DNA from 4 places in the Peribacillus sp. NPDC096540 genome. Region 1 is predicted to be linked to each of the others. Evidence: riboswitches for the same ligand, from Rfam matches in the RefSeq annotation. Region 1 holds a riboswitch; each other region holds the start of a gene.
What was found. A riboswitch is a leader RNA that binds a small molecule or an ion and turns the genes downstream of it on or off. The one in region 1 is predicted to bind S-adenosylmethionine.
Positions count from the first base shown of each region.

Region 2: another riboswitch for S-adenosylmethionine. It lies ahead of ACQKMR_RS10810 (YezD family protein); the one in region 1 lies ahead of ACQKMR_RS21930 (methionine ABC transporter ATP-binding protein).
Region 3: another riboswitch for S-adenosylmethionine. It lies ahead of ACQKMR_RS08075 (sugar ABC transporter substrate-binding protein); the one in region 1 lies ahead of ACQKMR_RS21930 (methionine ABC transporter ATP-binding protein).
Region 4: another riboswitch for S-adenosylmethionine. It lies ahead of ACQKMR_RS01375 (O-acetylhomoserine aminocarboxypropyltransferase/cysteine synthase family protein); the one in region 1 lies ahead of ACQKMR_RS21930 (methionine ABC transporter ATP-binding protein).

Region 1 covers NZ_JBNNTG010000031.1:28,822-31,023, reverse strand. The annotation lists SAM riboswitch class I at 481-592, shown strand; gene ACQKMR_RS21930 (methionine ABC transporter ATP-binding protein) at 932-1,954, shown strand; gene ACQKMR_RS21925 (methionine ABC transporter permease) at 1,968-2,202, shown strand, end outside.
Region 2 covers NZ_JBNNTG010000009.1:110,597-112,798, forward strand. The annotation lists gene ACQKMR_RS10805 (phosphoadenylyl-sulfate reductase) at 1-678, opposite strand; gene ACQKMR_RS10810 (YezD family protein) at 896-1,039, opposite strand; SAM riboswitch class I at 1,218-1,326, opposite strand; gene ssuE (NADPH-dependent FMN reductase) at 1,658-2,194, opposite strand.
Region 3 covers NZ_JBNNTG010000006.1:30,378-32,579, forward strand. The annotation lists gene ACQKMR_RS08070 (GTP-binding protein) at 1-949, shown strand, start outside; SAM riboswitch class I at 1,046-1,151, shown strand; gene ACQKMR_RS08075 (sugar ABC transporter substrate-binding protein) at 1,269-2,202, shown strand, end outside.
Region 4 covers NZ_JBNNTG010000001.1:303,348-305,549, reverse strand. The annotation lists gene ACQKMR_RS01375 (O-acetylhomoserine aminocarboxypropyltransferase/cysteine synthase family protein) at 1-1,233, opposite strand, end outside; SAM riboswitch class I at 1,337-1,442, opposite strand; gene ACQKMR_RS01370 (thioredoxin family protein) at 1,604-1,912, opposite strand; gene ACQKMR_RS01365 (toprim domain-containing protein) at 1,916-2,202, opposite strand, start outside.

The sequences.
Region 1 (2,202 bases):
TTCACCACGAAATATATGGAACTATATATTATTGTTTTTTCTTTTTGATACTAAACGTATCGAAAGTTTGCTATCAAAAAATGGTCAAAAACTCAAAAACAAACGTAAACCCCAATCAAAAGATTGTAATAGTGGGGGTCGCAGGGAGCTCCCCGCTGGATAAGGCAGACCGTGAGTAGCAACCCGAATAGTGAGTTTGCCAAAAGTTTGCCGTTATTTTATCAAGATACAGAGCTTTCCTTATGAGGAAGGAAGTCCTGATCCTGACTGACTTCGTAATGTTTTCGTTTTTTTGTAATAGAGTCTATGCCTAGGTTGACCGTATACATGGTATGCAGGGCAAAAAAGACCTGCTCTAAGGTCTAGTTGAATAAGCTATTAAAAATTATACTATAAAAATATTTCAAATTATTCAAAATAGAGTTGACATTAGTAAAATTTGAATATATAGTGAGGAACATAATTAAATAAATACGTTATTTCTTATCAAGAGATGTGGAGGGACTTGGCCCTATGATACCTCGGCAGCGGGTTTTTACTTTTGTAAAAATACTGTGCTAATTCCAACGGACGAAAGTTTGAAAGATAAGAAGGAGCTTTTCTTAGATAATTAAATTAAGAGTTTACTCTTTTTTATTTCTAAAAGAGGCCTCTTCTGTCTGATGACGGAAGAGGCCTCTTTTGTTTATTCAGAATGTATATGGTTATTTGGAGAATTGGTGTAATTATTCGTAAGTTTTGCGCACTAATCGTGAATTATAAACAATTACTCGTGAGTTTCACGCATTTACTCGTGAGTTTCACATATTTACTCGTGAATTGTGAGGAATTCTCGTGAGTTTCGAAAATTTAACCCTATCATTATGAAACTTTGCAAAGCTCTTCTCTGGATAATGAATTCGTACAAATAAACAGCATGGGGGGAGACAGAATGATTGAATTTCAAAATGTTAAAAAGGTATATAAAACAAAGAAACAGACTGTTGAAGCTTTGAAAGGAATTAATTTGACAGTTGAAAAAGGCGATATTTTTGGTGTTGTCGGCTATAGTGGAGCCGGAAAAAGTACGTTGATTCGGTTAGTCAATCTACTCGAACACCCTTCAGATGGACAGGTTATTGTTGGGGGGAAGGATTTAACCAAATTGAACCCGAAGGAATTACGGGCAGAAAAGAAAAAAATCGGCATGATTTTTCAACATTTTAACTTACTTAACTCAAAGACAGTTTTTGATAATATTGCCATGCCGCTAGTTTTATCGGGAACTCCCAGTAAAGAAATCAAAGAGCGGGTAGGCGAGTTGTTAGAGTTCGTTGGCTTATCAAGTAAAGCAAAGAGTTATCCGGAACAATTGTCTGGCGGTCAAAAGCAACGAATAGGGATTGCTAGAGCGTTGGCTACCAACCCATCGATTCTTTTGTGTGATGAAGCGACGTCAGCATTGGATCCACAAACAACGAGTGCTGTACTGCAACTCTTAAAAAAAATTAATAAAGAATACAATATTACCATTTTGCTAATCACTCATGAAATGTCTGTAATTAGGGAAATTTGCAATAAGGTTGCGGTCATGGAAGGCGGACGCGTGGTTGAACAAGGTTCGGTTTTCGAAGTTTTTGCGAAGCCCCAAACAGATATCGCAAAAAACTTTGTACGAACTGTTATTCACGACGAGATCCCACAAAGTTTCCTGAAAAATATCGGATCATATATTCCGATTATTTGGAAAATTAACTTTATTGGTACTACATCAGGCAATCCTTTACTTTCAACCATCTCGAAGAAATTTGATGTTCATTTAAGTGTTTTATCAGCTAATATTTCTGAAATTCAGGAAACACCTTTTGGAAATTTAATTATTGAAGTGACAGGGAACAAACAAGAAGTGGACAAGGCTTATCAATATATTAAAGATGAGGGGATTCTCGTCCAGGAGGTGCAGATAAATGGGTAATACACTTTGGGGAATGGAAATAACGGCAGACCAGCTGTCGACAGCTTTCGGTGACACACTTTATATGGTAGCCATCTCATTGATATTTTCCGGGCTGATTGGACTTCCGCTAGGAATCTTACTTGTCATTACAAGAAAGGGTCACATCCTGGAGAATAAATGGATCTTTAATGTATTGAACCCGGTCATTAATATATTGCGGTCGGTTCCTTTCATCATCTTGCTTGTAGCACTTATTCCGTTTACCA
Region 2 (2,202 bases), on a different contig from region 1:
TTAAGATAAATGTAATCCGCATTCTGTTTTTTGCGCGCCCTGCCAACGTCCCGAGCGTAAATCATCGGCATTGATAACAGGTGCCGTACATGTTTTACAGCCAATACTAGGATATCCATTATCGTGAAGAACATTATATGGAAGTCCATTTTTATGGGCATAGCGCCATACGTCTTTCCATGTCCAATGAATAAGCGGGCATATTTTAATTGATTTAAACTTATTATCTTGATTAATATATTCCGTTAATGCTCTTGTTTCAGATTGCTCCCTGCGTAGTCCCGAGAGCCAAGCAGTTGCCGTTGAAAGTACTTCAGTAAGCGGCGCGACCTTACGTATGCTGCAACATTTATTTGAATCACGGAGCCATAACTCATCTCCATATTCAGATGCTTGTTCCTCAAGTGTCAATGCCGGCTTTTTCATTTCAATTGCAAGCTGCGGATAGCGCTTTTTAACTTGTTCAATTAATTTGTAAGTCTCTTCAAAATGAACATCTGTATCCAGAAAAACAATTTTGGCTGAAGGATTGACCTTTGCCAATAGATCCGTAAGTACTATTCCTTCAATGCCGAAACTACATGCATAAATGAGTTTGTTTCCATATTGGGAATTTGCCCACTCAAGAACCTCTAAAGCACCTTTTGTCTCACTGTCCTCAGGAAATGCAGGCAAAATCCCTGTGTCGAAATTTTCATAGTTTACTAATGCAGTCAATCTTAAAGCCCCCTCTAAAAAACTTGCTAAATGTTTCACAGAATAGAGTAACTTGCGATTAATATACACGCTGATTTTTTCTCAAGCGTAAAAAATTCTATAAAAAAGAGACGAATTTAACTAATACTCTCTTTTATATCAGTTAAATCCACCTCTAGTTTTCTAGTCAGCAGATACCTTATTTAATTCTCAGCTTTTCATTTCTTTCCATTTGAATAATTTTACCATCCTGGACGATAAGTGTTATGGATCCATATTTCATCGACTTAAGCATATCTTGAAGGCGTTCAAATATTTCCTCCAGCTGATTCTCTTTTTCCACGCCTGTTCCTCCTTTAAGAAAATTCGAGACTAGCCTATCGTATAGCTGCCCGCTTATTATATGAATTTTCTTAAATTTATATATTCCAAAACATCTTACAATGTTAAGGTTTGCAAACGAATTTTACAGAAAATAAAAACCTTTCCATAATGGAAAGATTTTTAAGGTAATATTATTTACCTTATCTTCCAAAATGATCAACATTTTGTTGGATGTAGCACCTTGCATTCACCATGCAGGTTGCTGGACTTCAAAGGGCCATTTCCCTCCGTCGCTCTGGATAAGTTTTATTATTTTAAATATTATCATATATTTATTCCTTGTCAATGGAGTTTTCATATAAAATAACTTGGATTAATAAAATGGGTGAACTGTTATTATTATATCCACTTTTCCTTGAACGAAAATTGTATAATTTATATATGATAATAGACTCAATTTTTTAGAGAAGCTCTCCAAAAAATTGAGTCTATTTCATTAATTACCTCTTTTTAAGTTGTTTAATTGCTAATACCTAGAGATAAATAGTTTTTTGATTGTACATACATAATCTTTAATCTCATGAAAATAAAAGCAGTTCAAAATCTTAAGCCTTTGCTTTTAGTCTATTAACAGCAGTTAATTATTCCTTATTTGAATTGCTTCTACAAATTCTTGCACCTGACTTTGCACACGATCAACTAATTCGCCATCTTTTATTGGGCTTTCTGGATTCTGCTTATCTATTTCCTTATCTACAAAATATAAGCCCTGCAACGGCTCACCTTTTAAAATTGAAATTAAAGGTTTAAGTGCGTAATCAATCGCCAATAAATGCCTGTTACTTCCACCAATCATAATTGGCAGAACAGGCTTATTTTTAAATGCACCCTCAGGTAGCAAATCAATCAAAGCTTTTAATACGCCTGTGTACGATGCCTTATATACTGGTGAACCAATAATGATACCTCTAGCTTCTTGAATTTTTTTTGAAAGCTTTATTATATCTTCACTATTATACCGGCCTTGGAACAGATCATCTGCGGAAAAATCCGTTATAGAGTAATAAGCAGTGGTAAACCCCTCTTGTTCAACTAGTGATCGAACATGTTTTAGAGAGATGTCAGTCCTTGATGGATTCGCTGGACTGCCTGATAAAATTACGATTTCGCTCATATAAATTT
Region 3 (2,202 bases), on a different contig from region 1:
GTTATCTTACCTGCTAGAAAAACGGGCAGCTAATGAGCGGAAATGCGAGCACTCCATTTCTTGGAATGAGCAGATGGAAGTCAAATTGAATGGAGCCGTCAATCAACTGGCTGATTTGGAAAAAGAAAAAAGTGAAAATATCATAAGGTCGTATCGTTCAATTAAAGAAGAAGTGAAAAATCAGCTTTCTTCAAGAATCCCTGAATTACTGAGAGAATGTTCTAAATCATTAACGGAAAGTAGCGATTTTAGCCAAGTTCATATACAGTTGAACGAAGAAATGAATGAGCAGATTCAGGCATATATCTCAGACAAGATTATGCCGCAATATTACCGTTCTCTACAAGATTGGATTGCTACATCCCAGTTGGAATTTACACAAATTCAACAGTTTATGGATGAGATGAGTGCAGGGTTCAATGAATTGTACAAAGAAGAGCGGATTACACTTGCCGGAGACTTTAGAGTTTTGGATGACTGGCGCCGTGATGCGGATCGGATGACAAGCAGTATCCGCATTGAAAACGTTAATATTTTATTACGCCGGACACCATCACAATTGCTGCTTAAAGGGGCAGGGAAACTGTTTGGAGCTATTCCACAAAATAAAACTAATATGTACAACCGTTATAAGAAGTACTTAGAAAATGAAGACTACCAGGATGTCGCAGAGATGATCAGTGAACGTTTCCTTACACAATTCGGGTTGTTTGAAAAATCTTTGGATCGAGATATCTCACTTTTCTATCGCAGTTCATTTGCCTTACTTCAAAAAACGATAGAACAAACACAGACGGAAATCAAAGACCATCAGGCAGCACTGGAGCATATGAGAGAAAATCCGGAAGTATACCGTGACCCGATTACTCTGTTTGAAGTGAAACTGCGTCAGTTAGAGAGACTTGAAAAAATCGAGAAAAAGCGTCTGGCTAAGCTACAAAGAAAATAAGTGTAGTAAGCAACATTTTAAATATTCAAAAATCTATTGACTTTACGACTATATCCCTATAAAGTGATAATTACGAAAAACGTAACACAATATATTCTCTTATCAAGAGTGGCGGAGGGACTGGCCCTAAGATGCCCAGCAACCGTTCCATTAGGAATTGGTGCTAAATCCTGCAAAACAGAAATGTTTTGACAGATAAGAGAGGGACAAGTCTGCAAATCAGCTGATTAAACCTCTCTATTCTAGAGAGGTTTTTATTTTGGGATTTACACCAACCTGACTGATAAGATTAATGTGTAAAAAATAGGGGGGAACTACAATGAGGAAGTCAATTTTTAAAAGGGTTTTCGTTTCGGTCATAGCTTCGGCTTTGCTTTTAACGGGCTGCTCTTCAGGACAAAGTTCAACAGAATCAAAGAAGGATGAAAAAGTATCTTTTAAAAATGTTCCAGAACGATTTGCAAAAGGGGAAGGTGCCAAAATCAAAGTCATTCGTAAAATTGGCGGAGATGATCATACTGCGCAATATTTAGCTGGAGCGAAGGAAGAAGGAGAAGCATTAGGTTTTCAAGTGGATACGTATACAGCGAATGGCGATACGGCTAAATTCCATGATGCAATCGCCCAGGCTTTACAGGAAGATTATGATGGCTATATCATCTCCCATGGTGATGATGCAGCAACGGTGAATGACGTTCAAAAGTTGGTTGATGCAGGAAAAAGCGTTGTCACATTCGACTCTATTAACGACTTATCTAAAATTGACGGTGTGACATTAACTTCACAGGATGATGAAGCATTGGCAACTCTGGCTTTTGATAAATTGATAGAAGAACAAAAAGGTGAAGCGGCGATTGCATACCTGTGGGTAGATGGTTTCCCACCAATGGTGAGAAGAAATGCGGTGTATCAGGAAAAATTAAAAGAAAATCCCGGGATTAAAGAAGTCGAAAGATTCGGAATAGCATCTGCAGATACTTCGGTTCAGACACAAAATGCAGTAGCCGCAATGTTGAATAAATATCCCAAAGGTAAACTAGATGCGATTTTCGCAACATGGGATGCATTCGCTATCGGAGCAGCTCGTGCGATTAAAGAAGCTGGCCGCGATGAAGTGAAGATATACGGAATCGACGTATCTAATGCTGATCTACAGGAGATTCAAGCGAAAGGCAGTTCATGGTCTTACACAGCAGCTGTCGATCCGAAGTTGATTGGTGCAGTGAATATGAGGATTTTGGCAAAAAAATTAG
Region 4 (2,202 bases), on a different contig from region 1:
TACGTTTTCAATTCCAATCGATATGCGCACTTGATCAGCACTTACACCCGCTTTTGCTAAACCTATATCATTTAATTGTTGATGGGTCGTGCTAGCAGGGTGGATAATTAAACTTTTAGCATCCCCCACGTTGGCTACATGCGACCATAATTCTACCGAATTGATAAGTTTTGCTCCAGCTTCGCGTCCACCTTGAATTCCAAAAGTTACAACAGATCCTGCTCCCTTAGGCAAGTATTTATCCGCCAGCGCTTTATCAGGGTGACTCTCATTATTAGGATACGAAACCCATGTCACAGCAGGATGGTTTTCCAAATATTGAATGACTGTTTTGGTGTTCGAAAGATGCTCTTTCATTCTAACATGTAACGTTTCCAGTCCCAGCGTAAACTGGAACGCGCTTTGAGCACTTAACGTCGGCCCTAAATCACGAAGTAATTGCACGCGAGCTTTTGTGATAAAGGCAGCAGGACCGACTGCTTCCGAGTATACAAGTCCATCGTAGCTAGGATCCGGTTCTGTGAAGCCAGGGTAGTTTGGTGAGTTCCAGTCGAATTTGCCCCCATCCACGATAATGCCCCCTAAAGTTGTTCCATTTCCCAACAGCCATTTTGTAGCAGAGTGAATGACAATGTCCGCTCCAAAATCAATCGGCCGGCATAGGTACGGGGTAGCAAAGGTATTATCGATAATCAGTGGTATGCCAGCCTTGTGGGCAATGTCCGCTACAGCTTCAATATCAAGAACCCTTAAACTTGGATTTCCGATTGTTTCCGCAAATATAGCCTTGGTTCTAGGCGTAATGGCTTTTTTGAAATTTTCAGGGTCTTCAGGAGAGACGAATTTCACTTTAATCCCATATTTAGGAAGAGTGTTCTCGAAAAGATTATACGTACCGCCATACAATGTAGAAGCGGACACTATTTCATCTCCTGCACCAGCAATATTTAGGATTGACAGTGAAATGGCAGACATCCCACTTGCTGTTGCCAGTCCGCCGATACCGCCTTCCAATAAGGCCATTCTTTCTTCGAAAACACTGACCGTAGGATTATGAAGTCGTGTATAAATATATCCATTTTCCTTTAAGCCAAATAAATTCGCAGCATGGTCAGTGTCTTTGAACAAGTATGCATTGCTTTGATAAATAGGCACTGCACGGGCACCCGTCTCATCGACTTGCAAACCCCCGTGAACACTCAACGTTTCGAAACGTAATTTTTTTTCTGCCATAAGGTTTCTCCCCTTTTTCTATGGATTTAGTTGGAATTTAAATTCTGGCCTTCCTCTTTTTACAAGCAAAAAAACCTCTTCATAAGAAGAGGCATATATTCTCTCCTTATCTTCCAGAGCCAATACTCTGCTGGAATTAGCACCGTATATAAATTTATACCGGTTGCCGGGCTTCGTCGGGCCAGTCCCTCCGCCACTCTTGATAAGAACTATTAAATTTAGAAGTTACTTTCTTAATTCAAAATATAGCACTTTAGAATTATCTAGTCAATAAATTATTTGAATATTCATATTTTATTTACCCACGAACTAAATCGTTTATTCACTACTATCTATAGCTAAAAAAGCCAGCCCATATCGGATTGGCTTTTTAGCTTATTTCCTTAAGCAATCCGAACAAATAAGGAACAGATTGAAAGGCATAAATTTTTTTGCGCAGCTGCCCTTCTTTAAATAGTAATAAACAAGGTACACTCTCAATTTCATATGATTCGGCGATTGTTTGGACATAGTTCATATTCATCTTTCCCGCCTTCAAGTCTGGAAAAAGCTCCAATGATATCGTAAGCATTCTAGAAGCCACCTGACAAGTCCCACACAAAGGAGTATATAAATATAAGCAAAAGGTTTCCCCTTCATCAACAGCAAGCTTACAATCTTCTTCATTCCATTCTTGCATCAATTAGTCGTTCACCCTTTGACTTAAAAATTTCATTTTCACATTCATATTGGCAGATACGAGCACTGTAGCGATATGATGTTCGGGGGCACTTTCCACTTCTTTGTACATTTTATTGATATACAAGTGGTTTGCTTCCGGCATTTCCCTTCGGAATTGCTTCCGTAGCTTTTCTCCTGAATCATCTGCGTCAAAAAGGAGATAAACGTCACGGTCCATCATTTCATCTACTAACTCATCTAGCTTAGTTAATGAAATGGTCCCATTTGTACATCTTATTTCCACATCTT